Regions from separate parts of the Caballeronia sp. GACF4 genome, predicted to be linked through region 2. Evidence: predicted binding sites of a transcription regulator. Region 2 holds the regulator's gene; the other holds the start of a gene.
What was found. The regulator FliA, encoded in region 2, starts transcription of late flagellar genes. The targets are predictions, from matches to a motif close to CTAAAGTTTNNNNNNNNNNNGCCGNTA.

Region 1 (15,483 bases), on a different contig from region 2:
AGACCCGGACGCCGCAACACTTCGGCATACAAACCCTCGGTCGGCAGAAACAGCAACGCGAAGTCGGTCGTATGCGGCGGCGACACGTACTTCTGCGCGATGGAGCGCGCCTCCGCGCGCAAGCGTCCTTCGAGGGCACGCGCGGCCTCTTCCACACCGACGGGATCTGCGCGATCTTGCGCATCGACGAGACGCTCGTAGTCCTCGCGCGGAAACTTGGCGTCGATAGGCAGCCACACCGGCGTCGCGGCATCACCCGGCGCGCCCGGCGTGTCGTGACGGCCCGGCAATTTGACTGCAAACTCCACGCGTTCGTTGCTCTTGGGCACGGTCACGACGTTCTTCGCGTATTGATCCGGCGTGAGCAACTGTTCAAGCAACGACTCCAGCTGCACTTCGCCCCAAATGCCGCGCGTCTTGACGTTGGTCAGCACCTTCTTCAGATCGCCGACGCCCGCCGCGAGCGTCTGCATCTCGCCCAAGCCCCGATGCACTTGTTCGAGCCGGTCCGACACCAGCTTGAACGATTCGCCGAGCCGCTGCTCCAGCGTGGAATGCAGCTTTTCATCGACGGTGCGCCGCATTTCATCGAGCTTCGCCGAGTTGTTCGCCTCGATGTCCTTGAGGCGCGCTTCGAGCGTCGCGCGCACTTCGCCGAGCCGCCGTTCGTTCGCTTCCGATAGCTGGCCAAGATGCAAAGTCATGGAGTCGGCGAAGCGCTTGAGCGCGTTGCCCTGATCGTCGCGCGCCTGCTGACTCTGCTGCGCGAGTTGCTGCGCAAGCGCGTCGAACTGCGCGTTCTGCACGCTCGATGTGCTCGCCAGCTGCGTCGCGAGCGTCTGATGAAACTGTGTGAAGCCGCTTTGCGATTCCATGCGCGAGACGCGCGCGCTCTCCGCGATATCGCCACGCAAGCCGCGTTCGAGCCGCTCCTGCGCGCGCGCCTGCGCCTCGCCCATGTCGTTCACGCGGTCGGTGAGCGCGACGAATTCCTCTTGGATATCGACACGGGACGTGCGCCGCATCGTCGCAAACAGGACGACGAGCGCAACCAGAAGCGCAGTCGCCAGGAGCGCGATCGCGCCGTACAACAGTTCGATCATTTTTACAGCACGTCCGGGTTGATCGGATTCGGCGGATTGCCGGCGCGCGGTCCTTCACCCAAACCGGCGATGAGATTGTCCGCGGCGAGATTCGCCATCGCGCGGCGCGTCGACTCGGTGGCGCTCGCGATATGCGGCGTCAACGCGACGTTGTCGAGCAACAGGAAATCGGGATTGAAGTCGGGTTCGCCTTCGAACACGTCGATCCCCGCCGCCGCGATACGCTTCTCGCGCAGCGCGGCGATCAACGCCGAATCGTCGACGATTCCGCCGCGCGCGATGTTGGTAAGCGTGGCCGTCGGCTTCATCAACGCGAGTTCGGCCGCGCCGATGGTGTGATGGTTCTCCTTGGTGTAAGGCAGCACGAGCACGACGTGATCCGCGCGCTTCAACAAGTCTTCCTTCGACGCGTACTCCGCGTTGAGTTGCGACTCGATCTCCGGCGCGACGCGCGAACGGTTGTGATAGATCACGCGCATGTCGAAGCCCACCGCGCGGCGCGCCAGCGCTTGCCCGATCCGGCCCATGCCGATCACGCCGAGCGTCGAGCCGTACACGTCGGTGCCGAGGAACGAATCGAAACTCCACTTCTGCCATTTGCCCGCGCGCAGAAAGTGCTCGGATTCGGTGACGCGCCGGGCCGCTGCCATCATGAGCGCCCAGCCGAAGTCGGCGGTGGTTTCGTTCAGCACGTTGGGCGTGTTGGTGCCGAGCACCTTGTGCGCATCGAAGGCGTGCATGTCGAAGTTGTTGTAGCCGACCGCCATGTTCGCGACGACTTTCAGGTTCGGCGAGCCCGCCAGTTCCGTTTCGCCGACCATCTCGCCGGCAGTGAACGCGCCGTCCTTGTCGGCCAGACGCGCGCGAAATTCCTCCTGGCCAAGCACGTCGCCCGGATTCAGATCGACTTTGAAATACTGTTTCAGACGTTCGACCACATCGGGAAAAGTGGGACGCGCAACAAGCACCTTCTTCATCGAATTGCTCCTAGAAAAATAGCCAGCCCAAGACGGCGAATAACGGCAACAGGACGATGCCAGACCATCCCATATAACCGAAGAAGCCCGGCATGCGAATGCCGCGCGATTCGGCGATTGCCTTCACCATGAAATTCGGCGCATTGCCGATATACGTGTTCGCGCCCATGAAGACCGCGCCCGCCGAGATTGCCGCGAGTGTGGACGCGCCCGTGGTCATGAGCGTGGGAGCGTCGCCGCCCGCGAGATTGAAGAACACGAGATACGTCGGCGCGTTATCGAGGAACGAAGACAGGATGCCCGTGGCCCAGAAATAGGCGAGATCGTGCGGCTTGCCTTGGTCGGACACCGCGTGCACGATGCCCGCGAACGCGCCCGACTCGCCCGCGCGCAGAATCGTGATGACCGGCGCGATGGTGATGAAAATGGCCGCGAAAAGCTTCGCCACTTCTTCGATAGGCGCCCAGTCGAACGCGTTGCCCTCGCGCGCGCTTTTCGGCGTGAGCACGAGCGATGCGAGCAGCACGATCACCAGAGCCGCGTCGCGCACGACGTTCTGCAAATGCAGATGCGTGCCGTACACATCGAACACGACGTCCGGCTTCCAGATGCCGCTCATCAGCACCAATGCGACGACCGCCGCGAGCAGCAAAAAGTTGATCCTGCCGTCGATGTGAACTGCAATCGTCCCGACCAAGCCGGGCTGCGTTTTTTCTTCCTTGCGCCAGAAATAAGTATCCAGCGCGTAGAACAGCGCGAGGAGAACGACGGAGACGAGGAGCATCGGCAGAAAGAGATGCGTGGTCGTCCAGAAGAAACCGACGCCGTTCAGAAAGCCGAGGAACAAAGGTGGATCGCCGAGCGGCGACAACGAGCCGCCCACGTTCGCCACGAGAAAGATGAAGAACACGACCACATGCACGACATGCCTGCGGTTTTCGTTGGCGCGCAAGAGCGGGCGGATCAGCAGCATGGCCGCGCCGGTCGTGCCCATGAGGCTTGCCAGCACGGTTCCCAGCGCGAGCAACGAGGCATTCAGACGCGGCGAGCCGCGAAGATCGCCGTGCACGCAAATGCCGCCCGCGACCGTGTACAAGGAAGCCAGCAAAACGATGAACGGTATGTACTCTTCGAGCATCGCGTGAACGAATACGCCGAGCGCCGTGCCGCCGCCGAACGCAGCCGCGAAGGGTACGAGAAACGCGAGCGCCCAGAGCAACGCGATCTTGCCGAAGTGGTGATGCCAGAGCTTCGCCGCGACGAGCGGAAACACCGCGATGGAAAGCAGCATGCCGAAGAACGGAACGCCCCACGCCGCCGACAAGCTCGCGCCATCGACCGTGGCCGCCGACGCGTTCGACATCGCGCCGAGCAATGCCATGCAGCCGAGGAGAAGAGACCGCACTGCGCTCACGCTTCGGTCACGACGATTACATGCACGCGATACGGCCCATGCGCGCCCAGCACGATGGTCTGCTCGATATCGCCGGTGCGCGACGGCCCGGAAACGAAGTTCACCGCACGCGGCAGTTCGCCCCGTTCCGCGCGAATCAGTGCGAAGGCGTCTTCATGCGCCGCGACGATGCGCGAAGCCGGCACGACCGCGATATGCGTCTGCGGCAAGAGCGCGCCGGACGCGGGCGTATCCGGGCCGGACAGCAACACGAGCGACCCGGTTTCCGCCGTCGCGCAAAAGCAGCCCGTGATGCCGACGAGATCCGCGTCTTCCGGCTTGCGTAACGACGCCTGAATGCCCGCCTGGGCCCACGGCAACTCAGCCAACGCAGGCCATGCGACGGCATCGGTGGCAAGGTTCAACGAGCGGAGGTAGCGCGCGGCTTCGGCGGGAGCATCGCCGAGCGCGGCGACTTCGGCGACGGTCGTCGAGAGCCGTTCGGCTTCGAGCCGGAACCGCGCGATGAGCGCGTCGCGGGTGTCGGGCAACGGCGGGCGCGGACCTTCGGGATGACGCGTCAGATAGTCGTTCGCGGTGGCACGCTCGGCTTCGGTCGGCTCACCGCGTCTGCCCTGCGCGCTGCGTATGCGCGCGAGAATATTGCGGCGCGCCGCCGATGTGTCCATGGTGCCGTCCTTACGAGTGCGAGAGTGTTCCGGATGCGTGCGCGCCACGAGTCCTGGCGGCACGATGGAATTATATCGAGCGGTCTTGAGCGCGCGAACCTCGGCCGAAAGGCATAGGCCGCGCGCGGGAACAAAGCACGAACCAAGCGTCAGTCGGTCTCGCCCGCTTGCTTCTCGATGCCGAACACTTGCCTCAGATAAGCAAGATATGCCTTGTCGTCGCACATGTTCTTGCCGGGGGAATCGGAGAGTTTCGCCACCGGCTGACCATTGCAGCGAACCATCTTGATGACGATCTGCAATGGCTGATAGCCCAGGTCATTCGTGAGATTCGTGCCGACGCCGAACGCGAGCTGACAGCGCCCGCGGAAACGCTCATACAGTTGCAGCACCTTCGGAATATCCAGCGCGTCCGAGAACACGAGCACCTTGGTGCGCGGATCGCAGCGGTTTTCCTCGTAATGCCGGATGAGGCGTTCGCCCCAGTCGAAGGGATCGCCGGAATCGTGACGCGCGCCGTCGAAGAGCTTGCAGAAGTACATGTCGAAGTCGCGCAGGAACGCCTTCATGCCGTAGACATCCGACAGCGCGATACCCAGGTCGCCGCGATATTCCTTCGCCCACATCTCGAAGCCGAAGATCTGCGAGTCGCGCAGACGCGGGCCGAGTGCCTGACACGCTTGCAGGTATTCATGCGCCATGGTGCCGAGCGGACGCAAACCATGCTTCATCGCGTAGAACACGTTGCTCGTGCCCGCGAACTGTTCGCCGAGCCGCTCCTTGAGCGTTAGCACGACTTCCTCGTGCCATTGGCCCGAAAAGCGGCGGCGCGTGCCGTAATCGGCAATCTTGCAGTCCGAATATTCGGGCGGTGTGGCGAGCAGTTTGATCTTGTCGCGCAGACGTTCGCGCCCGGTTTCGTACTCGGGCTTTTTCTGCGTATTGCGGAAATACACTTCGTTGACAATGGCCAGCACCGGAATCTCGAAGAGAATGGTGTGCAGCCAAGGCCCTTCTATTTCGATGTCGATCTCGCCGTTGCCCTTCTTCGACGGCGCGATGCGAATGGACTTCTCGTTCAGATGAAAGAGCGCGAGAAAGTCGATGAAGTCGCTCTTGATGAAGCGCATTCGCCGCAGATAGTCGAGCTCTTCTTCCTTGAAGCGCAGGTTGCAGAGTTGACGCACCTCGTCCCGAATCTCGTCGATGAACGGCACCAGATCCACTTCCGGCGTGCGGCAGCGAAAGCGATACTCGACGTGCGCCGCCGGGAAATGATGCAAGACCACCTGCATCATGGTGAATTTGTAGAGATCGGTATCGAGCAGCGAATTGATGATCATGGTTCTGGCTTGTACATCGATGCAAGGATGCCCGCGCGCTGTATCGGCCGCTACCGACCGCTATTGACGAGACGCGCCGCGCGCTATCCGTTCATGTTACCCGAATGCGTGCACGGCATCCTGCGCCCCGGCCCTTTTAGGAAAGCCGCATACATTAATCACGAATCGATATAAGGCGCATGGCGCGGCGCTCGCGTCGCCTTTTACCGTTACGCTACAATATGCGTTTTGGCGAGCGAGCCGCGCACGGCCCTGTGCCGCTGCCCATATGGTCATCTAAAAACGCCGCCCTCCCCCGAATTGCGCATGCAGGAGCCTGAATGACTCACGTTGTGACCGAAAGCTGCATCAAGTGCCGCTACACCGATTGTGTGGACGTGTGCCCGGTGGATTGCTTCCGCGAAGGTCCCAACTTTCTCGCGATCGATCCGGACGAATGCATCGACTGCGCCGTGTGCGTGGCCGAATGCCCGGTGAATGCAATCTATGCCGAAGAAGACGTTCCCGGCGACCAGCAGCACTTCACCGAACTGAACGCGGAACTCGCGCGCAACTGGCCGAGCATCACGAAGACCAAGGCGCCGCTGCCGGAAGCCGACGAATTCAAGGACGTGAAGGAAAAGCTGGATCTGCTGGAGCGCTAAGCGGCTGTATTTGCCGCCGTGTCATTTGTCGGACGCGCAGGATCAATCAATTTCGATGCAAAAAACCGTTATTGAATGAAGATTGAGCGTTGACAGCGCAGAAAGCGCTCCCTATAATTTCGTTTCTCTGCAGTAGATGTTCCCCGATAGCTCAGTTGGTAGAGCGCCGGACTGTTAATCCGTAGGTCCCTGGTTCGAGCCCAGGTCGGGGAGCCACTCAGTATCGAGCAGGTTCCAGACAGAATCAAAGGAAAACCCAGCCGAGTTGTGAGCTGGGTTTTTTGTCTCATCAGAGACTCGTTTCAAGCGTAGTAGCTGTTCCCCGATAGCTCAGTCGGTAGAGCGCCGGACTGTTAATCCGTAGGTCCCTGGTTCGAGCCCAGGTCGGGGAGCCACCCAGTTTCATTCAAAAAGCCCAGTCATTCGACTGGGCTTTTTTTGTTTGCGCAAATAGCAGTAGCGCTCTTCTAAGCATCTAAGCAGCAAGCCAGACAACCGTCAGCGATCGCACGCCCTGTGCGCCGCGAATCAGCACGCCCTCGATATCCGCCGTGGCCGAAGGCCCCGTCACCAGCACCGCATAACGGGCCGACTGAAAATCGGGTCGTCGATAAACCTGCTGCAAGCCTTCGACGAGCTGCGAAGGATCGAGCAGCACGACGAGATGCTGCACGATATAGCCGATTGAATTGACGACGTACTCCTTTTCGCTGAACCACACGGAGCCAGTCTCCGCCACGCCGAAGCGCCCTCTCACGACGCCCACATCGACATCCTGAAGCGACGACGGAACGGTATCGACCGTAATCGGCCGCGTGCCTTCGATTCCCGCCACCGCCGACGCCACCGCTGCGCCATCGCCGAAACGTTGCGCGATCATCGCGCCGACTTCGTCCAGGCTCTGCGCTTCCACGCATGTTCCACCCATGGCGATAAGCGCGGTTTCGAAGCGCGTGCGCAGATCGCCCTCGGGCGTCGCGAAGACGGGCACATCGGGAAGCGGACGCGAAGCGGGCTGCGCCGCGCGGATCTTCGACAGAAAAGCTTCGCGAGTCGTCATTTGGCGATCTTCCGGTTTTTCTTGTACCACTCGTGGAAGGTGTCGGCGGGCACTTCGGGCAAGTCACGCTGCCGGCCCCAGATGTTGAGCGGGTTGTACAGCACGAAGTTCGGCAGCCGCTTGAGCGCGCCGCCAAGCGATGCCACCGTCGCGCGATAAAGCGTCGGACTCGCGAGCAGCCGTCCCGCCATCTTCAGCACTTCCTGTTTCACGAACGGCACTTCGTGGCGTTCGGCGATTACCTCGCGCCACTTGTAAATCTGTTCATGAATATTCACCTTTACCGGGCAGACGTTGGTGCAACTGCCGTTCATCGTCGAGGCAAACGGCAAGCTGCTATAGCGCTTGAGATCGTGCGTCGGATTGATGATCGCGCCGATCGGCCCCGAGTACGTGCCGCCGTACGATAGCCCGCCGCTTCGCCGATACACCGGACACGTATTCATGCACGCGCCGCAGCGAATGCACTTGAGCGAGAACCAGAAGTCGTCGAGCGCGAGGCGTTCGGAACGGCCGTTATCGACGAGGATGTAATGCATCTCCGTGCCCGGCCGAGGCGCGCGAAAGTGCGACGTGTACTGCGTGATCGGCGAGCCGAGCGCGCTGCGCGAAAGCATGCGTACGAACACGCCGAGATCGGCAATACGCGGAATGATCTTCTCGATGCCGATGGACGCGATATGCAGCGGCGGCACGTTCGCCGAGAGATCCGCGTTGCCTTCGTTCGTGCAGACGACGACCGTGCCGGTTTCCGCCACCGCGAAATTGCAGCCCGTCATGCCGGCCGTCTTCTCGCGCACGAAGTACGGCCGCGTGTCCATGCGCTGGCTTTCGGCGAGATAGTGGATGTCGCTGTTGTCCGGATCGGTGCCGATCGTGCGTCCAAAAAGCTCGGCCACATCCGCGCGCAGCTTGTGCACGGCTGGTACGACCATATGGCTCGGGTCCTGGTGATCCAACTGCTGAATGCGTTCGCCAAGATCGGTTTCCATCACCGTGATGCCACGCGGTTCGAGATAGTCGCGCATGTAGCATTCGTCGGTGAGCATGGATTTGCTCTTGACGAGCGTAGTCATGCCGCGTTCGCTCATCAGCTTGTGGACGAGCGCGTTGTGCTCTTCCGCGTTGGCCGCGAAGTGCACCACGACGCCGTTCTTCTCCGCCTGATCCGCGAACTGCGCGAGGTATTCGGAGAGATTGGACAGCGTATGTTCCTTGATGCCCGACGCGAGATTGCGCATCTCCTCCCATTCGGGAATACCGTGCGCCTGCGCGTCGCGCTTGCTGCGCAAGTCCCACAGCCGCTTGTCGTGGAACGCGACGTGATCCGACTTCTGCAGAAACGCGCCCGCCGCCTTCGCGTGATCGATTCTCACCGACTTGCCCGAGGTCTTGCTCATGCGCGCGCTCCGTTGAGAACCTGCGCGATATGGATGAAACGCGCATCGAGTTTGAGACGCTCGGCGCATCCCTGCTGATGCATGAGACACGACATGTCGCCCGACACGATGTACTGCGCGCCCGCGCCGACGTGATCGCGTACTTTGTCCTGACCCATGCGCACGGACACGGCTTCCTCGGTCACGGAGAACGTGCCGCCGAAGCCGCAGCATTCGTCGGGTCGCGCGGGCGTGACGAATTCGATGCCCTTCACGCCTTCGAGCAGCGCGCGCGGCTTGGAAAACGGCGCCGCCGCCACTTCCGAATTCGAGGTTTCGCGCAAGTGCCGCACCGCGCTGCAACTGTTGTGCAGCCCGACGCGATGCGGGAATTCGGCCCACGGAAACTCGCGCACCTGCAAGACGTCGTGCAGGAATTCGACGAGCTCGTAGGTGTTTTTTCTGACCTTCGATACCGCGCTCGTCTGTTCGATGGCCGTGAAGTGCTCGCGCACGTGATGCACGCAACTCGCCGACGGTCCGACGACGTAGTCGTAATCCGCGAAGTTACGCGCAAACACGCGCTCGGCGCCTGCGGCTTCCTTGTGAGCGCCGCTATTGGCCATCGGCTGGCCGCAGCAGGTTTGATCCTGCGGGTAATCGACATCGAGTCCGAGGCGTTCGAGCAGTTCCAGCGTGGCGACGCCGATCTGCGGGTAGAAGGCGTCGATGAAACAGGGCACAAACAGGGCGACTTTCATGGGATCCGAAACGGCGACTTGAGGATTGGGGGCCGGATTTTGGTAAGCTTGGTCTGACCAAGACTTTAAAGAGATGGCCCTTTCGTGTCAAACTCCGAAAGTCCCGATTTACCTCCACTGCTCGAACGATGCCTTTTCAGCCCGTCCACTCGCATTCCTACGCCCGCGTGCGCTTGTCGGACGTGGTGTCGGGGCAGATACGCGAGTTGATCTCGAACGGCACGCTCCTGCCTGGCCAGCGCCTCCCCGCCGAGCGCGATCTGGCGGAACAACTCAACGTTTCGCGGCCGTCGCTGCGCGAGGCGCTTATTCGGCTGGAGTCGGACGGCTTCATCCGCGCGGTGGCGCGCGGCGGCTTCGTCGTGTCGGATGTGACGGCGCCGCTCGTGTCGCATCCACTCGCCGCACTCCTCGAACAGCAACCCAACGCCAGCGCCGATGTCCTCGAATTGCGTCATGGCCTCGAAACGCTGTCCGCTGCCTACGCCGCCGAGCGCGCCTCCGAGGCGGATCTGACGCGCATCGCCGATGCATTCCAGGCGCTCGAAGCCGCGGTGGCCGACAAGAGCACGCGCATCGCCGAAAAAGACGCCGCGTTTCATCTGGCTATCGCCGACGCCACGCACAACGTCGCGCTGGCGCACGTCATGCACGGTCTCAACGAATTGGTGCGCGAGTCCATGCTGACATCGCACCGTCTGGTCGATTACGACGATGAAGTCGAAGCGAACTTGCTCGCCCAGCATCGCGCCATGTTCGATGCCATCGCCGCCCGCGACCCCGCCCGCGCCCGCGAATGCGCCGGAGCGCATCTCGATTACGTGCGCACGCTGTATCGGGATCAGCCGGCGCGCAGGATTCGCGTGATGGAATGACCAATCGTAACGTGCCGGTAAGAGAGCATAGGACTGCGCCTACACGTATTTAGGACACACACGGCTAACGCCGCGCGCGCTTCCTCGCGATACTGGAATCGTCAAAAACAACACGCGAAGGAGGACGACATGCCTTACCTACTCGGATGGCTGCTCGGTGTGCCGGTCGTGGTTCTGGTGATCCTGTATTTGATCTTCCATTGAATCGCCGATTGGCCGAATGCTTGCGGGAAAACAGCAAGGGCGTCGATACAATACGACGCCCTTTCTCTTTTTCCGAAGGATCACGATGAACCGCACTCTCCTCACCGCTACCGCTGCGGCGCTCGTTACCTTGTTCGGCGCGGCAACAGCGCAGGCCGAGGAAATCGCGAGCGTCAACACCAACTTCCGTTTCACCGGTTCCGACCGCGTGACCGTCGAAGCCTATGACGATCCGCTCGTCGCGGGCGTCACCTGCTACGTGTCGCGGGCGCGCACGGGCGGCGTGAAAGGCACGCTCGGCATCGCGGAAGATCCGACGGAATCGTCTATCGCCTGCCGTCAGGTCGGGCCGATCAAATTCACTCAGCCGCTCAAGCAGAAGACCGATGTCTTCTCCGACCGCATGTCGTTCATCTTCAAGACGCTGCACGTGGTGCGCGTGGTCGACGCCAAACGCAATACGCTCGTCTACTTGACCTACAGCGACCGCATTGCGACCGGCAGCCCGAAGAACAGCGTGACGGCGGTGCCGGTTCCCGAAGGCACGACCATTCCCGTGAAGTGAAGGAAGTGAAGCGATGCGCGCGCCCCGCCGCGCTCACAATGAAGTTGTAAACTGTACGACTTGCCGGCAGGCTGGTTGAAACCGTCACGCGAGCCACGAGCGCCGCACGATCGTACAAGCCCGATGCGTACTGCATGCCTTATCCTCCCGGCGACCGATATGACTGCCCAAGCGCTCGTATTGGCTTATAACGGAGGCACGATTTGAAAGCAGTATCCACCCCCGCGCTGCGGGAATTCGCCGCCGGCGCGCGCGACACCATTCCAATGATGGTCGGCGCCGCGCCCTTCGGCGTCATCTTCGGCACGCTCGTCACGGCGAGCCCGCTCACGCTCTGGCACGGCCAGTTGATGTCGCTCGCGGTGTTCGCGGGCTCGGCGCAGTTCATCGCCATCGGCATGATCGCGGGACACGCGAGCTTCATCGTGATCTGGGCGACGACCTTCGTCATCAACTTGCGGCACGTCCTTTATTCGGCGACGCTCGCGCCTTATGTCGCGCATCTGCCCGCGCGCTGGCGCTGGACGCTGTCGGGTCTGCTCACCGACGAAGTGTTCGCCGTCGCTTATGCGCATTACCAGAAGCGCGCGCCGGGCGAAATCGGCCCGCACTACTTCTTCGGCTCCGGCCTCTCGATGTATCTGAACTGGCAACTGTGGACGCTCGTCGGCTTGCTCTTCGGCGCCGCATTCCCAGGGCTCAAGTCGCTCGGGCTGGACTTCGCGATGGTCGCGACGTTCATCGCCATCATCGTGCCGCAACTGGTGGCCGTGCGCTTTGTCGCGGCGGCGATGGCATCGGGCGTGCTGTCGTTCGCGTGGCAGGACTGGCCATACAAGCTCGGCTTGCTTGCGGCGGTGCTGGTGGGAATCGGAGTCGGCATGGCGATCACGCTGATGGAACGACGCGAGCGTGAATCGAACGGCGATAACCGCAAGGAGCGCGCACGATGACCACATCGAACTATGTGCTGCTGATTCTCGGCATGGCGCTCGTCACGTATCTGATCCGCGCGGCCGTCTTCGTGCTGGGCGAGCGGTTGCCGTTTCCGCCCATCGTGCGCACGGCGCTCGGCTTCGTGCCGGTGACGGTGCTGACCGCGATCATCGTGCCGATGACCGTCTCGCCGCATGGCAACGGCGCGGAAATCACGTGGCGCAACCCGCAACTCGTGGCCGCCGTGGTTGCGGTGGCCGTGTGCGCGTGGACCAGGCGGCCCTTACTTACCATCGGGGTGTCGCTCGCGGTTTTCTTCGTTTGGCAGTTCGTCGTCTTGCGTTAAAGGCTTCTTCGCGCAACGGCTTTCAGAACACCCTCAAGTTCCCGGCTGTAACGCCGTTATCAGAAACGAATGGACTCCGCCGTCGAAGCGGACGCCAAAGGCATTTCCCGCCATCGGGCCATCCGAGCGCGGAACCGGGAACCAACATGCGTCAAATAACCCTATCGTTTCGCGACGAGACCATCGCTTCATTGCATCGCGACTATGAGGCGTTCATGCGCCTGTCGCTCAAGCTCGACCCGCAGTTCGTCACGCCGACGTTCGAGGACTTTCTGCGCGCCAAGCTGCTCGACAATCCGACGCCGCTGACCGAGCAGGCGGTGCAGCGCATGCTGTCGCAAGGCCAGTACGCGTGGGCCAAGCGCGCGCTCGACAAGGAATTTCCGGATGTCGTCGAGATTTTGATCCGACAGGCGGCCGAACACGGTTTCGCGTTCGCGATCCGCTCGGACTGGAACGCCGAGGATCTCGTGAAGGCATCGCGCGAATGGGCGACGGCCATCGTCACCGAGGCGAAGGGCGATGCTTCGCAAGTCGATGTGCTCGCCTCGCAGATCAAGTCAGCCGCGATGGATATCCGCGAAGTCGAGGAGAAGATGCAGACGCCCGCATGGCGCCTCGCCGATTCGCTGCGTCAGCGCACCTATGAGACGAAGATCGCGGTGGAAAACAGCGTTGGCTCGAATGCGCGCGAGAAGCTCGGTGAATTGCGCTGTCTGCTGCGGCTCGGCATTTTTTATGGGTCGATTCAGAAGCAGGAAGCGCAGCAGGTACTCGAATACATTCGCTCGCTGCGGCCGGAGTTGTTTGTCGATGAACCTTATGATGGGTTCACGCGGTTTGCCGCATGGCTACGGAGCATCTTTGCGCCGGCGCCGCGCGTGCCGAAGACTTCGCGGGCGCAGCGTTAGGCGTGGACCGGGCGCCGCTTACCGCTAATCCCACATCCCCTTCAAGCGCGCCGCGATATCGATCTTCGCCTTAGCCGCGGCCGCGAGTCCCGCCGCCGTCGGCGCGGCGGCGACCGGAACCGGCGGCCACGCGGTGGCTTCGAAGTTCTGCATCAGATGCTGCGGAATGAAGCGCGTGCGTTGCGCCCACACGTGCCGGTCGCCCAGATGCGTCTGGTTGTGCACGTAAAAGCGCTGCGGCGTGACGATATGCAGATCTTCCTTCGCGCGCGTCATCGCTACATAAAGCAGCCGCCGCTCTTCGTCGATTTCCTCGTCGCTACCCGTGCCCAGATCGGATGGAATGCAGCCGTCCACGCCGTTCAGCACGAAAACATTGCGCCATTCCTGCCCCTTCGCCGAATGGATTGTCGAGAGAATCAAATAATCTTCGTCGATGAGAGGCACGCCGGACTCGTCGCTGGTCGCATCGGGCGGATCGAGCGTGAGTTCGGTGAGAAAGCGCTCGCGCGTGGGATAGGTCGACGCGATGCTCTCCATCTGCAATACGTCGCCAATACGGATGGCCGCGTCTTCGTGATTGCGTTCGAGATGCGGCTCGTACCACCGGCGGATCATTTCGAACTCCGCCGGCCAGCCGCTCTCGCGGCCGCAGAGTTTCGCCATCAGGCCGACGAAACGCGGCCAGTCTTCGCTGGCGCGGGCGGGCGCATGGAAGGCGGCAATCGCATTCGATGAACGTTCGGCTTGCGCCACGCTGTCCAGCAGCCGCCCGGCGATGGCCGGCCCGACGCCCGGCAGCAATTGCGCCACGCGAAAGCCGGCGACACGATCGCGCGGATTTTCCGCCCAGCGCAATACGGCGAGTACGTCCTTGACATGCACGGAGTCGAGAAACTTGAGCCCGCCGAACTTCACAAACGGAATGTTCTTGCGCGTGAGTTCGATTTCGAGCGTCGCGCTGTGATGCGCCGCGCGAAACAGCACGGCCTGCGACTTGAGCTTCATGCCGCCCTCGCGCGCCTCCAGCACTTGCTCGACGATATAGCGCGCCTGATCGGCTTCATCGGCGACACTCACCACGCGCGGTTTTTGCGCCGATGCCTTGTCGGTCCAGAGGTTCTTCGTATAGCGCTCGGTGGCCATGCCGATCACCGCGTTGGACGCTTCGAGAATGGGCTGCGTCGAACGATAGTTGCGATCGAGCGTGACGGTCGCGGCGGGCGGGTCGAAGTGCCGCGGAAAATCAAGGATATTGCGCACCGTCGCGCCGCGAAACGAGTAGATGGACTGCGCATCGTCGCCGACGACGGTGAGGCCGCGGCCGTCCGGTTTCATCGCCAGAAGAATGGTGGCCTGAAGGCGGTTGGTGTCCTGATATTCGTCGACGAGCACGTGATCGAAGCGGCTCGACAGATCGGCGGCGATCGTCGGCTCGGCCGCGAGATGCGACCAGTAAAGCAAGAGGTCGTCGTAATCGAGCACGCTTTGCGTCTGTTTGGCCGCGACGTAGGCGGCGAAGAGACGCTTCAAGTCCGCCTCCCACTCGCGGCACCACGGATACGACTGATCCAGCACGTTGGCAAGCGAGGCGCCCGTGTTGACCACCCGCGAATAAATGCTGAAGCACGTGGACTTGGCGGGAAAGCGCTTCTCTTTCGACGATAACCCGAGTTCGTGGCGCACGAGGTTCATGAGATCGGCGGAGTCTTCGCGGTCGTTGATGGTGAACGACGGCGCGAGCCCGACGAGATCGGCGTAATCGCGCAGCAAACGCGCGCCAACGCTATGGAACGTGCCTGACCACGTGAGACCTTGCGCGATGGCGGCCTTGGTGCCCAGCGCGTTCATGGCGATGCGCGTGACGCGACGCGTCATCTCGACGGCGGCGCGGCGCGAGAAAGTAAGCAAAAGGATGCGATGCGGGTCGGCGCCTTTCACCAGCAGATGCGCGACGCGGTGCGCCAGCGTGTTGGTCTTGCCAGACCCCGCGCCCGCGATGACGAGAAGCGGCCCGCCGCAGCGGTTGGGTTCATCGGCGCCGAATTCGACGGCGTGGCGCTGCGCCTCGTTGAGCTTGGCGAGATAGGCGACGACCTGGGCTTCGGCTGCGTCGGCGGTGGCGGTGGCGGTTTCTTCAGGGAGCGTCAGCACGGGAAGAGGCGCAAAAAAGTGTGACGTGTACTGTATATCCATACAGACTGGAGACGCAAGGGTTTGCGCTCACCGATTGGTTGGGCAAAAAAAACGGCCCAGCGGGTTGCACCCGACTGGACCATTCGCACTACCCGAACAAC
Region 2 (15,483 bases):
GGGCCTCGGGCTCTCGTTCCATATCTGCCCGTCGAACGTGCCGGTGAATTTTGCCTTCTCGCTGGCGTTCGGGCTGCTCGCGGGCAACGTCTGCGTGTTGCGCCTGCCGTCGAAAGAGACGGAGATCGCGCGGCTGCTCATCGACGCGATTTCGGCATGCCTCGCCCAAGAAAAGCACGCTCCGCTCGCTTCCGCAATGCTTCTGGTGCGCTACGACCACGACGACGCGATCAACGGCTTCTGGATGGCGCAGGCGGATGCCCGTATCGTCTGGGGCGGCGACGCGACGGTCGCGCATATGCGCACGCTGCCGGGCCGTCCGCGCGCCCGCGAAGTCGCGTTTTCGGATCGCTACTCGCTTTGCGCGGTCGAACCGCGCGCTGTTCTCGAACTCGATCACGGGGGCCTGCTCGACCTGTGCGCGCGACTCTACAACGACCTGTATCTGATGGACCAGGCAGCGTGCTCGTCGCCGCAGTTGATCGCTTGGATCGGCGCGACCAACGAAGCCGCCGCGGCACAGTCGCGTCTTTGGCCCGCACTCGCCGAGCATGCGCGCACGCGCTACTCACCGCGCCCGGTGCAGGTCATGGACAAGTTCGTCGACGCGTGCCGCCACGCGCTCGGCAACCCACGCGTCGCGGCCGTGGAGTGCCACGGCAACGTGCTATATCGCGTCGCGCTCACTGAACTCGCCGCCGATCAGGATACCTGCCGCGGTTACTTCGGCACGATCCACGAGGTGACGCTCGATGCCCTTGACAAGCTCGCGCCGATTATCAACGAGCGCTATCAGACGCTCACCTATTTCGGCCTGGAGCCGGCGCGACTGCGCGAATTCGTCACGGCTCAACGCCTGCGCGGCGTGGATCGCGTCGTCCCGGTCGGCCGTGCGCTAGACATGAACATCGTATGGGACGGCTACGACCTCGTGGCCAGCCTGTCGCGCGTGATCGACGTGCGCTAAGCCCGCATCAATTTTCGAGGAACAGATGGACACCGCTTACGACCACCTACCGCACGGCTTTAGCCTGAACTGCATGGAGTTGCAGGCGTATCAACCAAACCGTTATCCCTACCTGATGATCGATCACGTCGATGAAGTCGTGCCCGGCAAGTCCGCGCGCGGCTACAAGAATCTGACGATGAACGAGTGGTACTTCCCCGTGCATTTCCCCTCCGGCCCTAACATGCCCGGCGCGCTGCAACTCGAAGCGCTCGCGCAGATGCTTACCGTCGCGATCACGACGCTGCCGGGCCTCAAGGGCAAGGTGACGCACGCGCTGCAACACACGGTGCGCTATCGGAAGGAAGTTCTGCCGGGCAAGAAGTTCGAGATTGAAACAGAAGTGCTGTCGTGGCGGCGCGGAATCTGCAAAGGACGCGGAATTGCTCGCGTGGACGGAGACATCGCTTGCGAGGCAGACATGTTGATCGCGATTCCCGAGATCCTCGAGCAGTTCACTCCGAAGAAGCCGGCCTGACAATGAACGATATCGCGGACATCGTGATCATTGGCTCGGGTGCGAGCGGTGCAGCCGCAGCGTGGCGGCTGTCGCGCGAGCGCGGGCTGCGCATCGTCTGTCTCGAACAGGGTGGTGCCACGCGGCCTGCCGACTATCCGTCGACTCGCACGGATTGGGAACTCGCGCGCGCGGGCTCGTATAGCTCGAATCCGGCCATCCGCAACAACGTGGCCGACTATCCGATCGACGATTCCGCGTCGCCGATCGCGATTGCCAACTACAACGGCTTCGGCGGCAGCACAATCCTGTACTCGGCACATTTCCCGCGCTTTCATCCGTCCGATTTCCGCACGCGCAGCCTCGACGGCGTCGGCGATGACTGGCCGTTCGACTACGCCACGCTGCAGCCGTACTTCACCGAAAACGAACGCATGATGGGCGTGGCGGGACTTGTCGGGGACCCGGCCAATCCCGACTACGAGACGCTGTTGCCGCCCGTTCCCCTCGGCGGCGCCGGTCGCGCGATGGGTGCGGCATTCAACCATCTCGGCTGGCACTGGTGGCCTTCGTATGCGGCGATCAACACGCATCGGCATGGCAACCGCGCCGCGTGTATCAACCTGGGCCCGTGCAACGCCGGCTGCGCGCAAGGCGCGAAAGCAAGTGTCGATGTCACATACTGGCCCGCCGCGCTCGCGCAGGGCGTTGAGGTGCGGATGCATTGCCGCGTGCGCGAAATTACGCTCGATGCGCGCGGACTCGCTAACGGTGTGGAATATGTCGACGAACAGAACCGCGAGCAGCGCATCAATGCGCGCGTGGTTGTACTCGCGGCAAGCGGAATCGGCACGCCGCGCTTGTTGCTAAACTCGAAGTCGAGCGCGTTTCCCGACGGACTCTTGAACGACAACGGCCTGGTCGGACGCAACCTCATGTTGCATCCGCTCGCTTACACCGAAGGCGTATTTGAGCAAGACTTGCAGTCCAGTTTCGGTCCGCATGGCGCGTGCATTCTGAGCCAGCAATTCTACGAAACGTCTCGCGAGCGCGACTTTGCGCGGGGCTATACCATGCAGGTGCTGCGCGGCGCGCCTCCCGCCGAAACCGCCGTGTCCGGCCACTACATGCGGCAGCTGCCTCTGGGCCCTGGCCATCACGCGCGCTTTGCGAAGCTTTACAACCACACCGTGGGCATCGCCGCGATCGCCGAAGATCTGCCCGACGTCGAGAACCGAATCGAACTCGACTATGACCATCTTGATTCGAGCGGCATGCCGGGCGTGAAAGTTCATTACCGGCTTGGCGAGAACACGAAGCGCATGCTTACTCATGCCATCGATATGAGCAAGCAGGTATTTGCCGCGGCCGGCGCGAAGGTAATTTCATCGTTTGCACCGGTGCGCCACACTGGCTGGCACTTGATGGGCACCGCGCGAATGGGCGACGACCCGGCGACCTCGGTAGTCAACCGGAATGGTCAGGCGCACGCGGTGAGGAATCTGTTCGTCGTCGACAGCAGCGTGTTCGTCACATCTGGCGGCGTGAATCCGGTCGCGACCGCGCAGGCGATCACGCTCATGGCGACCGACTGGCTTGCGCGGAATCTCGATGCTGTTGCCGGAACGCCGTTGCATGCACGCGCGCCCGCAAAGCCGTGCGAGCCACAACCCGCGTCCCCTATCACGTCATGATCGATCTCGTACTCGACACAATACTGCCCGGCGATGCAGCCCTCGGCCTGCCGCCTGCCTCGCGAGTGGATTTTGAAGGCTATTTGCTGCGTCATCGTGCAACGGCGCAGTCCGACGCCTTTCTCGCCGTGCTCGTCCGAGTCGCGCGTGAACGTGTCGGCGCGCCGTTCGAAGCGCTCGACGCGACGCAGCGCCTCGCCGCGATAAACGCCTGCAAGCTCGCCGACGTGCGCGCGTTCTCGGCGTTCGTCACGCACGCGCTGCGCGCCTACTACACGGATCGCACGGTGCTCGCCTGCATCGGCGCGGGCGCGGCGCCGCCGTTTCCCGAGGGAAATCCGCTAGGCGACGACGACTGGACGCTTCTCGAACCGGTCTATGAGCGCGGACCCATCTGGCGCGACATCTGAACCATTGGAAACATTAGGACAAGGCATGCTGTTAAAGGACAAAGTTGCGGTGGTGACGGGCGCGAACCGTGGCATCGGCGACGCGATCGTGCGCACGTTTGCCGCGCAAGGGGCGCGCGTTATCGCGTGCGTGCGCGATCCGGCGACGCCTGCGCATGCCGCTTGGCTTGCATCGCTTGCCGACGATGGCCACGTAGAGGTGCAAAGCGTGCCCCTTGAACTTGCCGACGAAGCGTCGGTGAAAGCGGCCGTCAAGGCGATCATGGCGCTCACGCCGCGCGTCGACGTGCTCGTGAACAACGCCGGCACCGCGAGCGGCGGGCTGATGCAGATGACGACCATGGCCGAGTTGCGACGCCTTTTCGATGTGAACTTCTTTGGTCAGGTACTGCTGACCCAAGGCCTTTCGCGTTTGATGGCACGGCATAAGTCAGGCTCGATCATCAACCTGACATCGACGGCTGCGCTCATTGCCGATGCCGGGACGCTCGCGTACGGTACGAGCAAGGCGGCGTTCGCGCGCGCGACCGAAAGCATGGCCACAGAACTTGGCGCGTCGGGCATTCGCGTCAATGCCATCGCGCCCGGCCCGACCCGTACCGACATGTTTGAACAGATGACGCCGGCCGCGCGCGAGCGGATCGTCGAATCGTCAGCGCTCAAGCGAGCGGGCGAGTCGCAGGACGTCGCCAATGTCGCGTTGTTCCTCGCATCGGAGTTGTCCGCGTTCGTGAGCGGCCAGATTCTGCGGGTGGACGGCGGCATCGTCTGAACAGGAAATCACATGAACCACTACTCCGAAATCGAAAACATGGCGCGCCTGATGCGCCGCAAGATGCTCGACATTAGCCACCAATGCAATCTCAGTACGCATCTGGGCGGTGGCCTGTCGATGGTCGAGATCATGGCGACGCTCTATGCACGCGTGCTGCGTTACGACGCTCGCGATCCGCGCTGGCCGGAGCGTGACCGCTTCATACTTAGCAAGGGACATGGCGTGCTCGGCTACTTTCCCGCGTTGCTCGCGGCGGGCTTGATCGACGAGGCCACCTTCGCGACGTTCCAGACCAACGGCAGCGACCTTATTGCGCACCCGGTGATGAACCTCAAACTCGGTATCGAATCGTCGAACGGCAGTCTCGGGCAGGGCTTGTCGATGTCGGTCGGCATCGCGCTCGCCGCGAAGAAGCGCGGCAAGTCGTTCGGCACCTTCGTGCTGCTCGGCGACGGCGAATGCAACGAAGGCTCGGTATGGGAAGCGTCGATGTCGGCGGCGCAGCTCGGTCTCGACAACCTCACCGCGGTCGTCGACTATAACCGGCTGCAAAGCGACGGCGACGCGCGTCAGATCATCGACTTCGGCGATCTCGCCGCACGCTGGCGCAGCTTCGGCTGGGACGTCATCGAAGTCGACGGCCACGACATCGCCCAGCTCGTCGCCGCGTTCGAGGCACCGCGCGTGCGAGCCAAGCCGCGCGTGCTGGTCGCAAACACAGTGAAGGGCAAGGGCATCTCGTTCATGGAGCATAACAACGAGTGGCATCACAATCGCCTCACGCGAGCGAGCTATGAACTGGCGCTTGCCGACCTGGACGCGCGGGAAGCACCGCAATCGCAGACCATTTGTACGCCGGACTTTGGCGTGGCGGTTTAAGGGAGCATCATGCTGGAAATCAACGCAAGTAACGCGCGCCAGTGGTCGCGCCTCGGGTCGCGCGGGATGTTCGGCCAGGCCGTTCTCGCGCTCGGCGAGCGTTATCCCGATGTAATGGTGATGTCGGCGGATCTAGGTACTTCTTCCGGGCTCGATCGCTTTAAAAAGAGTTATCCGGACCGCTTTCTAAACGTCGGCATTGCGGAGCAGAACCTCGTCGGAATGGCGGCCGGACTCGCCAAGGAGGGCTATAACGTTTTTGCGACGTCGTTCGCACCGTTCATCTCGATGCGCGCCGCCGAACAGATCCGCATGAATCTCGGCTACATGGAGATGAACGTGAAGGCAGTGGCAATAGGCAGCGGAGTTTCCATGGGCCTGCTCGGCAACTCGCACTACGGCATCGAGGACGCCGCCGTGATGCGCGCGATTCCCAACATGACGGTCGTGTGTCCCGCCGATTGCGCGGAGATCGTCAAGACGGTGGAAGCCGCCGCGCAATTCACGGGGCCAATGTATATCCGCCTGACGGGCGCGGTGAACAATCCGCCCGTGTACACGAAAGACTACGAGTTCAGAGTCGGCCGCGCGATCACGCTGCGCGAGGGCGCCGACGTGACGATCATCGCGAATGGATCGATGGTGCATGAGTCGCTTTTAGCGGCGAAGCTGCTCGAAGAACAGGGCATCGCGGCGGGCGTCATCAACATGCATACGATCAAACCACTCGATACGGGCGCCGTGGACACGGCCTGCGCACGCTCCGGGCTGATCGTGACCGTGGAGGAGCATTCCATCATCGGCGGCTTGGGTAGCGCGGTTGCGGAATACAAGGCGGCATTGCGTCGTGCCCCGCCGCAACTGATCATCGGTTTGCCGGACAGCTTCGACAAGGCGGGCGATTATCGCTGGCTGCTCGAAAAGCACGGGCTCGTCGCCGAAAAGATCGCGCAACGTATCCGCGCGTTCATGGACGCTGCCAACGACTGAGTAGGCTGTCGCGCTATCCAGTGAATGGAGGCGTGGCATCTCGTGACCATTCTGACCCGCGCAAGCGCTATGCGAAAAAAACGCGGGCCGCTCAAGAACGGTCCGCGTTTGCTTTTTAGGGAAGGCTTCATATTCGAACAAGCGCGACACTTACCCCGCGTTCGCCTCGATAAGCGCGACGATACGCGCCTGCTGTTCGTCCGTGAGCGTCGGGAAGATCGGCAGGCACATGACCTTGCTGGCGGCATCGGCCGCGACAGGCAGGTTGGCGCGCGGCGCCGATGACAGACCACGGTACATCGGAAAATCGGAAATCAGCGGGAAGAAATAGCGGCGCACCATGATGTCCTGCGCGCGGAACGCTTCAAACAATTCATCGCGGGAAAGCGGATATTCGTTCTCCACGAGAATCGGAAAGTACGAGTTGTTCGATTCCTGATCGACGCACACGGGCAACAAACGGATGCCGCGCACGCGTTCGAGCCGCTCGGCGTACCGTGATGCGACCGCGCGCCGCCGTGCGAGCGCATCGTCGATATGCTGGAGCTGCAGCATGCCGAACGCCGAATTGACCTCGCTCATCTTGCCGTTGATGCCAGGCGCCACGACCGTGGTTTCGTCGACGAAACCGAAGTTCTTCAGCCGGTCGATGCGCAGCTTGGTCTTCGCATCAGGGCTGATGACCGCGCCGCCTTCGAAGGTGTTAAAGACCTTGGTCGCATGGAAGCTGAGCACGGACAGGTCGCCCGCACGCAGAATGCTGCCCGCTTCAGTGCGTACGCCGAACGCGTGCGCGGCATCGTAGATGACTTTAAGGTTGTACATGTCGGCGATGCGCTGGATCGCTTCGACATCGCACGGATGGCCATAGCAATGTACGGGCAGGATGGCCGTGGTTTCCTTCGTGATGGCCGCTTCGATTTTCGCGGGATCGAGATTCAGCGTGACCGGATCGACATCCACGAAAACAGGCTTGATGCCGTTCCACAGCAACGAGTGCGCAGTCGCGACGAACGAATAAGGCGTCGTGATCACTTCACCGGTGATGCGCAGCGCCTGCAGCGCGGTAACGAGCGCGAGCGTGCCGTTGCTGAAGAGCGAGAGATGCGGCACATCAAGGTACTTGCAAAGCGCCTGTTCGAGTTGCTGATGGAACGGGCCACCGTTTGTCAGCACCTTGCTTTCCCAGATCTGCTCCAGATACGGCAGAAACTGCTCCAGAGGCGGCAGATGCGGCTGGGTGACGTAGATGCGTTCATGCTGCTGCAGGGCGAGGACGGCTTGGTGGGGCAGGCTGGCATTCATGATGGCGCTCGTAAATTCGTGGTCTCGTGGTCTTGTGTCGGATGCGCGCCTGTCCAGTTGGCCGGCGTCTCGAATGCCGACGCGGTCAGACGAGTTTGCAAATTATGTTGCGCGAGACCGGCCGTTAAAGCGCCGAATTAATGCCCAAACATCCACCTGTTCGCGTGAATGAACCAGCAGCTTTCAAACGAAACTTCATCCTCGGGCAAACCGGGTCATTCAAGTCGGCCACGGCGCCATCAAGCCGCCGAATCGGGCAAGTGTAAGCACAAAGAAACGCAGGGTTCCGCCACATGAACATGGCCAGCATTCCCCCTTCGCGCAAGGGTCATCCGTACTACATCATGGCCCCGGCTTATCGGGAAACCTCGGCGGGTATCGTCGTCATGCACACGCTTTGCGACGTGCTAAATCGCGACGGTTATGAGGCGTATATTGCCGGCACGCCAGTGGTGAACCCAGCATTCGACACCCCGCTTCTCACGCCGGAAGTGCAGACCTTGCACCGGGCGCAGGGTCGCACGCCCATTGCGATCTACCCGGAAGTCGTGTCCGGCAATCCGCTCAATGCCGAAGTGTGCGTGCGCTACATCCTCAACCGCATCGGCTTCATCAACGGCAAGCCGCTCAACGAGGGCAAAGACGACCTGTTCTTTTACTACTCGGAGAATTTTCTCGGCGACGCGAAGAAAAGCGACGTCGATTTTCTGTTTCTCCCGGTGCTCGATACGGAGTTGTTCAGACCCGACCCGACGCGCAAAAAGGACAAGACCTTTGTCTTCCAATATCGTTATCCGCTGGACAAGATCGACTTTTCGCTACTTCCAGCCGGAACCGAATTGCTTTCGATGGCGAATCCAGTAACGCTGCCCGAACTGGCCAAGAAGCTTCAGGGCGGGCGCGTGTTGTACTCGTACGAGCTTTCGTCCGTCTGCCCTGAAGCGATGATGTGCGGCTGCCCGGTCATCTTCCTGCCCGACGGCGGCCTGAAGGAAGTGCCCGATCAGTTCGCGTTCGGCGCAAATGGCTCTGCGATGGCCACCGAAAAGAACGGCTTCGCACGGGCCGTTGCCACCGTGGACACGGTTTATCCAACCGTGCTTGCCATGAGCCGTGTGTTCCGAGCCCAGCTTCCCGTGTTCCTGGAGAAGACCCAGCATGCGGCACGCAAAGCGAACCTGCGTCGAGACGCCGCGTCCGTGGCACCATCGTCGCACGCGTCGGCAATGCAGCCGCCCAGGCCGCGTATCGCGGTGCTGACGATGGAGCCCGTTGCGCATCGCGCGACCACCGTGCGCGTCGCCAAACCGTTCGAATTGCTGGCCGATCAGTGGGAACTCAGCTGGCCGGTTCAGGACAACGCAGGCGTGCTCGGTCCCTTCAACATGCTTCTGATGCAGCGACGTTTTCCGATCTCGATTCCGCAGCAACAGCTAGATCAATTGTTCTCGACGGGCAAGCCGGTCGTCTACGAGACGGACGAACTGATGCATGATCTTCCCGCCGATCATCCCTTGCACTTCCTAAGCCGGCAGACCGCGCAGAAGACCGAGTACGTCATGCGCCGCGCCAGTGCACTCGTCGTGTCGACGCCCGCACTCGCGCATGCGCTGCGGGCGTACAACGCCAATATTCATGTGCTGCCGACGAGCGTCGACTTCGACCGCTTCTACAGTCCGGTACGTACGCATGGTGGCAAGGTACGTATTGGCCTAATGGGTTCGGCCATGAAGCCGTGCAATTTTGCCTTGATCGAACCGGCGCTGAATGAGATTCGCGCGCGCTTTGCAGGCGTTGTGCAGTTCGTCTTCGTCGGCGCGCTGCCGCCCGATGACTGGATGGGCCACGAAGACGTCACCATGACGGGCACGTCCGCGACGTACGCCGCGCATGCCGTGGCGTTACAGCAGCTCGAACTCGATCTCGCGCTCATGCCGCTGGCGGCATCGGCAACTGTAGATGGCGCACCACGCACGGAGTGGCTGGAATACTCGGCGGCGGGCGTGGCGACGGTCGGCAGCGATCATTCCGCCTACAACGAACTGGTGACAAACCGCTGCTCGGGGTTGTGCGTAGAGGCGGAATCGACCGAGAGCTGGATCGATGCAATCGCGCGTCTCATCGACAATCCCGCACAACGACGCGGATTGGCCCGCACCGCGCAGGCTATCGTGTACAAGAGCGGTTCGGTGCAGTCCCAACTGTCGCGCTATCACGAGGTTTTTCTGCGCTGCCTGGGTCTCAATCCGGGCAAGACCTCCGTCACCGCGCCGGAACGGATTCCAGCCGTGTTGATCCTTGACGCGCAGGGCGACGCGCAAAAGGTTCAGCACAGCCTGAAGCTACATGCGAACAGCCCGCACAAGGATCATATGGTCGTCGTGCTGACTACACAGCAAGGCGCTCTGCCCGAATGGGGCGACGATCTGCGTTATCTGCACGCAACGGCGAGTGAATTCTGCGGCGCCATGGAGCAGATCTGCGGGCACGACGAATTTGACTGGAAGGTGGTCACCGAAGCAGGCGTCGCGCTGCTCTAAGGTTCATGGCGGGAGCGTGGCGCAATACGCACGTTCCCGCTTCTTCCACGCGCTCGTCGTCCCCCACCCAAACCCCATCCCCGCCAACCATCTCCGATACGCCACCGACATCCGGTCGCACTTCTGATGCAACTCCGCATCGAGCGCGAGCGGCAGCAGCTTCGGCCATTGCGACTCCACGATCGGCGTGTCCTGCAGCAGAATCTCCATATTGAAGTCGTACAGCTCCTCGTCGCTGTGCGAAGTCTCGCCTTCGTGAATGGAAACGAGCCACGCGCGGGTCTCGGTCTGCGTCACGGGCGACGCCACCAGCATGATATGCAGTGCGCCCATTGCCCCCGACGCCATCTTCGTGAGCTTCGCAACCAGCGGCCGCTTCACGCGATAAACGTAATCCATCATCGCGCCGCCCTGCCCCGGCAATCCCGCCGGCTGCCAGAAACGGCACTGGCGCGCTTCGAGTCCGTCTGCGCTTTCCACGACTTCATAGTCCGGCACTTCGGTATGCGCATCCTCGCCGAGAATGCCCACGTGCACGAACGAAAAATGCGCCATGTCCAGGAAGTTTTCGACGACACGCGGCGCGGACGACTTCACCGTCTGCGGCGCAAGGTTGATGCGCCGTCCGCCCGGAATGGCGGCTTCGGGAAAGAAATCGAGCGCGTGCGCGGGCTCGCCGAAGCACATCCACACGACGCCGTATTTCTCCCCGGCGACGAACGCGGTGGCGCACGCGCGTTTCGAAGGCCGAAGCGACGGATTCGACGGAATCAGCACGCACTGACCAAGCGTGTCGTAGCGCCAGCCGTGATACGGACACACGAGCTGATCGTTCGTCACCGCCCCCAGCGACAGTTGCGCGCCGCGATGCGGACAGTAGTCACGCCAGACATGCGCCACGCCTTCGGCATCGCGCCAGACGACGATGCGCTCATCCGCCACGATGAACGCTCGCGTCGAACCCGCCGGCACGTCATCGCCATTACAGACCGCCAGCCATTCGCCAGCGAGAGAAAAGTCGTCGCTCATAGCACTGAAGCATCCGCAGAAAACGCCGTTAATCATCTGTCCGAGATGCGTTCTTACACGATTCACAGCAGCTTGGCAAAACGTTGCAAAATACCAGTCGTCGGAGACGAACATCGCGACGGGGCCGCAATAAGACAAAAGCGCGACAGCAAAGACACGCGCAAAAGACCATAACAGCAAGAAATCACCACCAGGGGTTCAGTATGGAGCAGGCGCATCAACCGGCACGCCGGGCCTATGCCTTCGCATGGTCCGGCAACCGGAATCCCGAACGCGAGCAAGCCATGCTGCGTATCGGGATGGGAGCGGCAGTTCTGCTGGCTTATGCGGTGTATGCGTGGCGGCACCCTTCGGCCAACGCGTCGTTGATCACGCGATTGATCGCGCTCTACGTGTCCTACGGTGCAATCACACTATTGCTCGTCAGCCGGATGATGGCGCTGTCCAACGTCCGGCTCGTCATCACCACTATCCTCGATCAGGCGTTGCTCGGCGCCATGCTCTTTCTCTGCGGCACGCTCGCCTTGCCGCTGCTGTGGGTGGTGTTCTGGTTTCTGATCGGCTCGGGATGCCGCTACGGCAAGCGCACGCTCGCCATTTCGTGCGCAATGGCGCTCGTCGCGATCGTCGCGCTGGCGTTGTGGCAACCGTGGTGGGTGGCAAACCGCGCCGCCGCGCTCGGGCTCGCGCTGAGCGTGCTGGGCGCGTCGGTGTATCTGAGTGTACTGGTCGACAGGCTTGGCAGCGCGAATCGCGTGCTGGCGCGGCAGGCATCGACGGACCCGCTCACGGGCCTCTATAACCGTTACGCGCTCGAACAAACCGTGAATCGCGCGATGTCCGCGCCCGAAGCCGCCGACGCGAATACCAGCGCACTGCTACTGATCGACCTCGACGGCTTCAAGGGCGTGAACGATACCTACGGTCACGCAGTCGGCGACGTGCTGTTGCAGTCGTTCGCGCAATTGCTTGCACGGCGCATGCGCAAGACCGACACCATCGCGCGGCTGGGCGGCGACGAGTTCGTCGTGCTCGCGCGCAACATGCGCGATCGCAGCGCGGTGCTCACGCTCACCGATGGCATCCATTCGGCGCTCGCCGACCTCACGCTGGTGCAGGAGCGGCCAGTGAGCGTATCGGCGAGTATCGGCGCCTGCTTGCTGTCGAGCGCGGCAGAAGCGCATGACGCCGATATCACCGCCGTGCTGAGAGCCGCGGATCGCGCGATGTATCGCGCAAAGAGTCTCGGCGAAGGCAAGACGGTGTTCGCCGAGGCGCGCGACTTCGAGATGCATTGAGCGCATCCGAGCGCATTCGAGCGCCTTTGCGAAGGCAAAAGCAAAAAGCGCGCGGCCCCGGTTCGGGGCTTCGCGCGCCTCTACAACTCGGAACTCAAGCCTCGACGCTAGTCCACGACTGTTCCCGCAGCTTCGCACGCAAACGCGCCACGGCCTGGCTATGCAACTGGCACACGCGCGACTCGCTCACTTCCATCACCGCGCCGATTTCGCGCAGGTTGAGGCCCTTCTCGTAGTACAAGCTCATGAGCAGCTTCTCGCGCTCCGGCAACTTGTCGATGGCTTCGATCAGCGCGCCGCGCAGACTGTCGTCCAGAAGCGCCGACAGCGGGTCCGAACGATCGACGCAGTAACGGTCGAGGAACGGCTCGTCGTCCGCCGAGCGGTCGAAGTCTTCGTAATAGATCAACTGGCTGCCGTGCAAGTCCTGCAGCATCGACTGATACTCGTCGAGCGGCATCTTCATGTGCTCGGCGACTTCGGTCTCGCTGGCCGAACGGCCAAGGTTCTGTTCCACCTTGTGTACCGCCGACTCCACTTCGCGCGATGTCTTGCGCATGCTGCGTGGCAACCAGTCGTTGGCGCGCAACTCGTCGAGCATGGCGCCGCGAATACGCTGACTTGCGTAGGTTTCGAACTGGGCGCCCTGATCTTCCTTGTAGCGGCTAGCCGCATCGAGGAGGCCAATCATGCCGGCCTGGATCAGATCATCGAGATCGACGCTCGCCGGCATTTTGGCGACGAGCTGGAGTCCGAGGCGGCGAACGAGCGGCGCATATTTCGTAAGCACGTCGGACTGCGAGAGTTTGCCTTGGGCGTTATACATCCTGTTCACCTTTCAATATCACATCGACGCCGTGCTGCTCATTGCATGATCGGAAAACGCCGCCGCTCGGTGCGCCGCTTTCCGTCCGCTTTCACCAGACTCGCCAACCGGAATATGCGCGTCGTACTGGCTCGCTTCGTCGCCGCGCGAAAACGGCGCGGGACGCATCGGCCAGTGCAGCAGCTCGGCTGCGATGTAGCGGTAGTCGCGCGCCGCGGCCGTAGCCGGAAACGCTTCCACCGCACACCGAGAGAGCTCCCTCGCCCGAGCGACGCGCGCATCCTCGGACACATACCCTGCCTGCACGAGCGAAACGGCCAGATAACGGCTCGCGACACCCGAGAGGTTGTCGAACGCGACCGCTGCATCGGCTGCGTCCTGCACGTGATTCATCAGCACGCGGAACTGGCCGATCGCGTGGGCGTAGTGCAAGCGCTTCATGCACGCATACGCCTCGGTGATCGCCGACGCGGCTACCCGCGTCACTATCAGAAAGTCATGCGCCTGCGCCGCGAGCGACGAGAGCGCGCCATTACGATCGAGTTGCGCATCGATCAGCACGATATCCGCGGGGCCGTCGAGCAGCGCGCGTGCTTGCGCCGCGTCGTGGCTGATACGTTCATCGCGCGGGGCGGCGATCAGCGAAAAACCCATCGGCGTGCGCACTGCGACATCCTGCAGTTCGCGACGGCCGGACATCACCGCCGAGAGCGCGCCCGCGCCATCCACACCCGCCATGCGGCTGACCGAGCCCGCGTTATGCCGCTCGTCGATGACGAGCACATCCTTGCCATGCACGGACAACGCCGCGCCGAGGTTCACTACCGCCGACGTGCAACCGATGCCCGCCGGTCCGCCCACTACAGCCACCACGCGAGAACTGGCGCGCGTCAGCAGCCTTCTCAGGCCTTCAGCCTGATCGAGCACGAACTTATCCAAAATGGACTCCATGCAGTTCGGTCGTGGCGCGTGCGGACAGTGCGGACAGAAGCGCCGGCACATCGTCGTCTTGCGGCACGAAAGGCGAGCCATCGCGCGGAATGCAGAACGCGCTCTTGATGAGGAAACGCTTGGTTGCGACGTACAAGTTCTCCGGCACCTTCTGACCGGTCGATACGTAATGCACCGGCAGCTTGTAGCGGATGACCGTATCGAGCACGCTGCCGAGGTTGGTCGCCTCGTCGAGCTTGGTCAGAATGCAGCCCGCGAGCGGCGGCTGGTCCGGCGCACTCTTGTAGGCCTGCACGACTTCGTTGAGCGTGTCGCCGTGGCTCGTGGCGTTCAGCAGCAACAGGCGTTGCACCGGCTGACCCGTGCCGCACAGCATCGCGATCTGGTCGGAGACCGTGCGATCGCGCTGGCTCATGCCGATCGTGTCGATCAGCACGATATGTTTGTTGCGCAGTTCGGAGAGCGCGAGTTGCAGGTCGGCGCCGTCCTTTACCGCGTGCACCGAGACGCCGAGAATCTTGCCGAAGATGCGCAGTTGTTCATGCGCGCCGATCCGGTAGCTGTCCGTCGTCAGGAGCGCGACCTTGCTGGCGCCGAAGCGCATCACGCAGCGCGCCGCGAGCTTTGCCGTGGTCGTCGTCTTGCCGACGCCCGTCGGGCCCATCAGCGCGAACACGCCGCCGCGTTCCATCAACGCGTCTTCGCTCGGCATCACCGGCAGATTCGATTCGAGAACTTGCTGCACCCATTCGAGCGCGTTTTCCACGTTCTCCATCGACGGCATGTTGTCGATCACCATGCGCACGAGTTGCGCGGAGAAACCGGCGGCGAAGAGGCGCTTGGTCAAGGCCGAGTTGGTCGGGTTGCGGCGCTGGCGGTCGCCCCACAGCAAACCCGAGAAGTGCTCTTCCATCATCTCGCGCATCGACGAGAGTTCGTTCATCACCGTTTCGTTGACGACTTGCTCCATGCGCGTGCGGATGGCTTCGGTCACGACGGCTGCGGCATTGGCCGGCAAGCCTTCGAAATTGCCCGATGCGGCCGGCGCTTCGTCGGCGGGTTGCGGTGCTGCGTTGATCTTCTGTGCGGCGCGGCGTGCGGCGACTTGCGCGGCTTCACGCGCCCAGTCGGGCGTTTCGATCTTTGCGTGCGCTTGCGCGGCGGGTGCGGCAGGCGCGGCGGCAACCGGCTGCGCGGCGGCTTGTGCACGCGGCGCTTGCTGGCGCGGTGCGTCGGCTGCCTTGACCGATACCGGCACGCCCATGCCGCGTGCAATTGCGGCAGACGGCGTCAGCGGCCGGTTCGACGGCACCGAAGCCTGTT

Region 1: the regulator FliA is predicted to act here: its motif matches at 12,308-12,334, upstream of NCR40_RS09685 (DUF4088 family protein).

What each region holds. Positions count from the first base shown of each region.
Region 1 covers NZ_JALQDW010000007.1:306,483-321,965, forward strand. Annotated here, with positions in the region: gene NCR40_RS09610 (DNA recombination protein RmuC) at 1-1,103, opposite strand, end outside; gene NCR40_RS09615 (2-hydroxyacid dehydrogenase) at 1,106-2,080, opposite strand; gene NCR40_RS09620 (sodium:proton antiporter) at 2,091-3,461, opposite strand; gene NCR40_RS09625 (LutC/YkgG family protein) at 3,491-4,162, opposite strand; gene pncB (nicotinate phosphoribosyltransferase) at 4,312-5,505, opposite strand; gene fdxA (ferredoxin FdxA) at 5,826-6,149, shown strand; tRNA gene NCR40_RS09640 (tRNA-Asn) at 6,290-6,365, shown strand; tRNA gene NCR40_RS09645 (tRNA-Asn) at 6,469-6,544, shown strand; gene NCR40_RS09650 (LutC/YkgG family protein) at 6,625-7,209, opposite strand; gene NCR40_RS09655 (lactate utilization protein B) at 7,206-8,609, opposite strand; gene NCR40_RS09660 ((Fe-S)-binding protein) at 8,606-9,349, opposite strand; gene NCR40_RS09665 (FadR/GntR family transcriptional regulator) at 9,478-10,224, shown strand; gene NCR40_RS09670 (CreA family protein) at 10,514-10,993, shown strand; gene NCR40_RS09675 (AzlC family ABC transporter permease) at 11,260-11,946, shown strand; gene NCR40_RS09680 (AzlD domain-containing protein) at 11,943-12,275, shown strand; gene NCR40_RS09685 (DUF4088 family protein) at 12,422-13,186, shown strand; gene NCR40_RS09690 (ATP-dependent helicase) at 13,211-15,340, opposite strand.
Region 2 covers NZ_JALQDW010000014.1:138,033-153,515, forward strand. Annotated here, with positions in the region: gene NCR40_RS13205 (acyl-CoA reductase) at 1-967, shown strand, start outside; gene fabZ (3-hydroxyacyl-ACP dehydratase FabZ) at 993-1,484, shown strand; gene NCR40_RS13215 (GMC family oxidoreductase) at 1,487-3,157, shown strand; gene NCR40_RS13220 (hypothetical protein) at 3,154-3,567, shown strand; gene NCR40_RS13225 (SDR family NAD(P)-dependent oxidoreductase) at 3,593-4,339, shown strand; gene NCR40_RS13230 (transketolase) at 4,352-5,221, shown strand; gene NCR40_RS13235 (transketolase family protein) at 5,231-6,211, shown strand; gene NCR40_RS13240 (DegT/DnrJ/EryC1/StrS family aminotransferase) at 6,362-7,516, opposite strand; gene NCR40_RS13245 (glycosyltransferase) at 7,810-10,056, shown strand; gene NCR40_RS13250 (Rieske 2Fe-2S domain-containing protein) at 10,060-11,085, opposite strand; gene NCR40_RS13255 (GGDEF domain-containing protein) at 11,289-12,383, shown strand; gene NCR40_RS13260 (RNA polymerase sigma factor FliA) at 12,478-13,209, opposite strand; gene NCR40_RS13265 (MinD/ParA family ATP-binding protein) at 13,228-14,148, opposite strand; gene flhF (flagellar biosynthesis GTPase FlhF) at 14,141-15,483, opposite strand, start outside.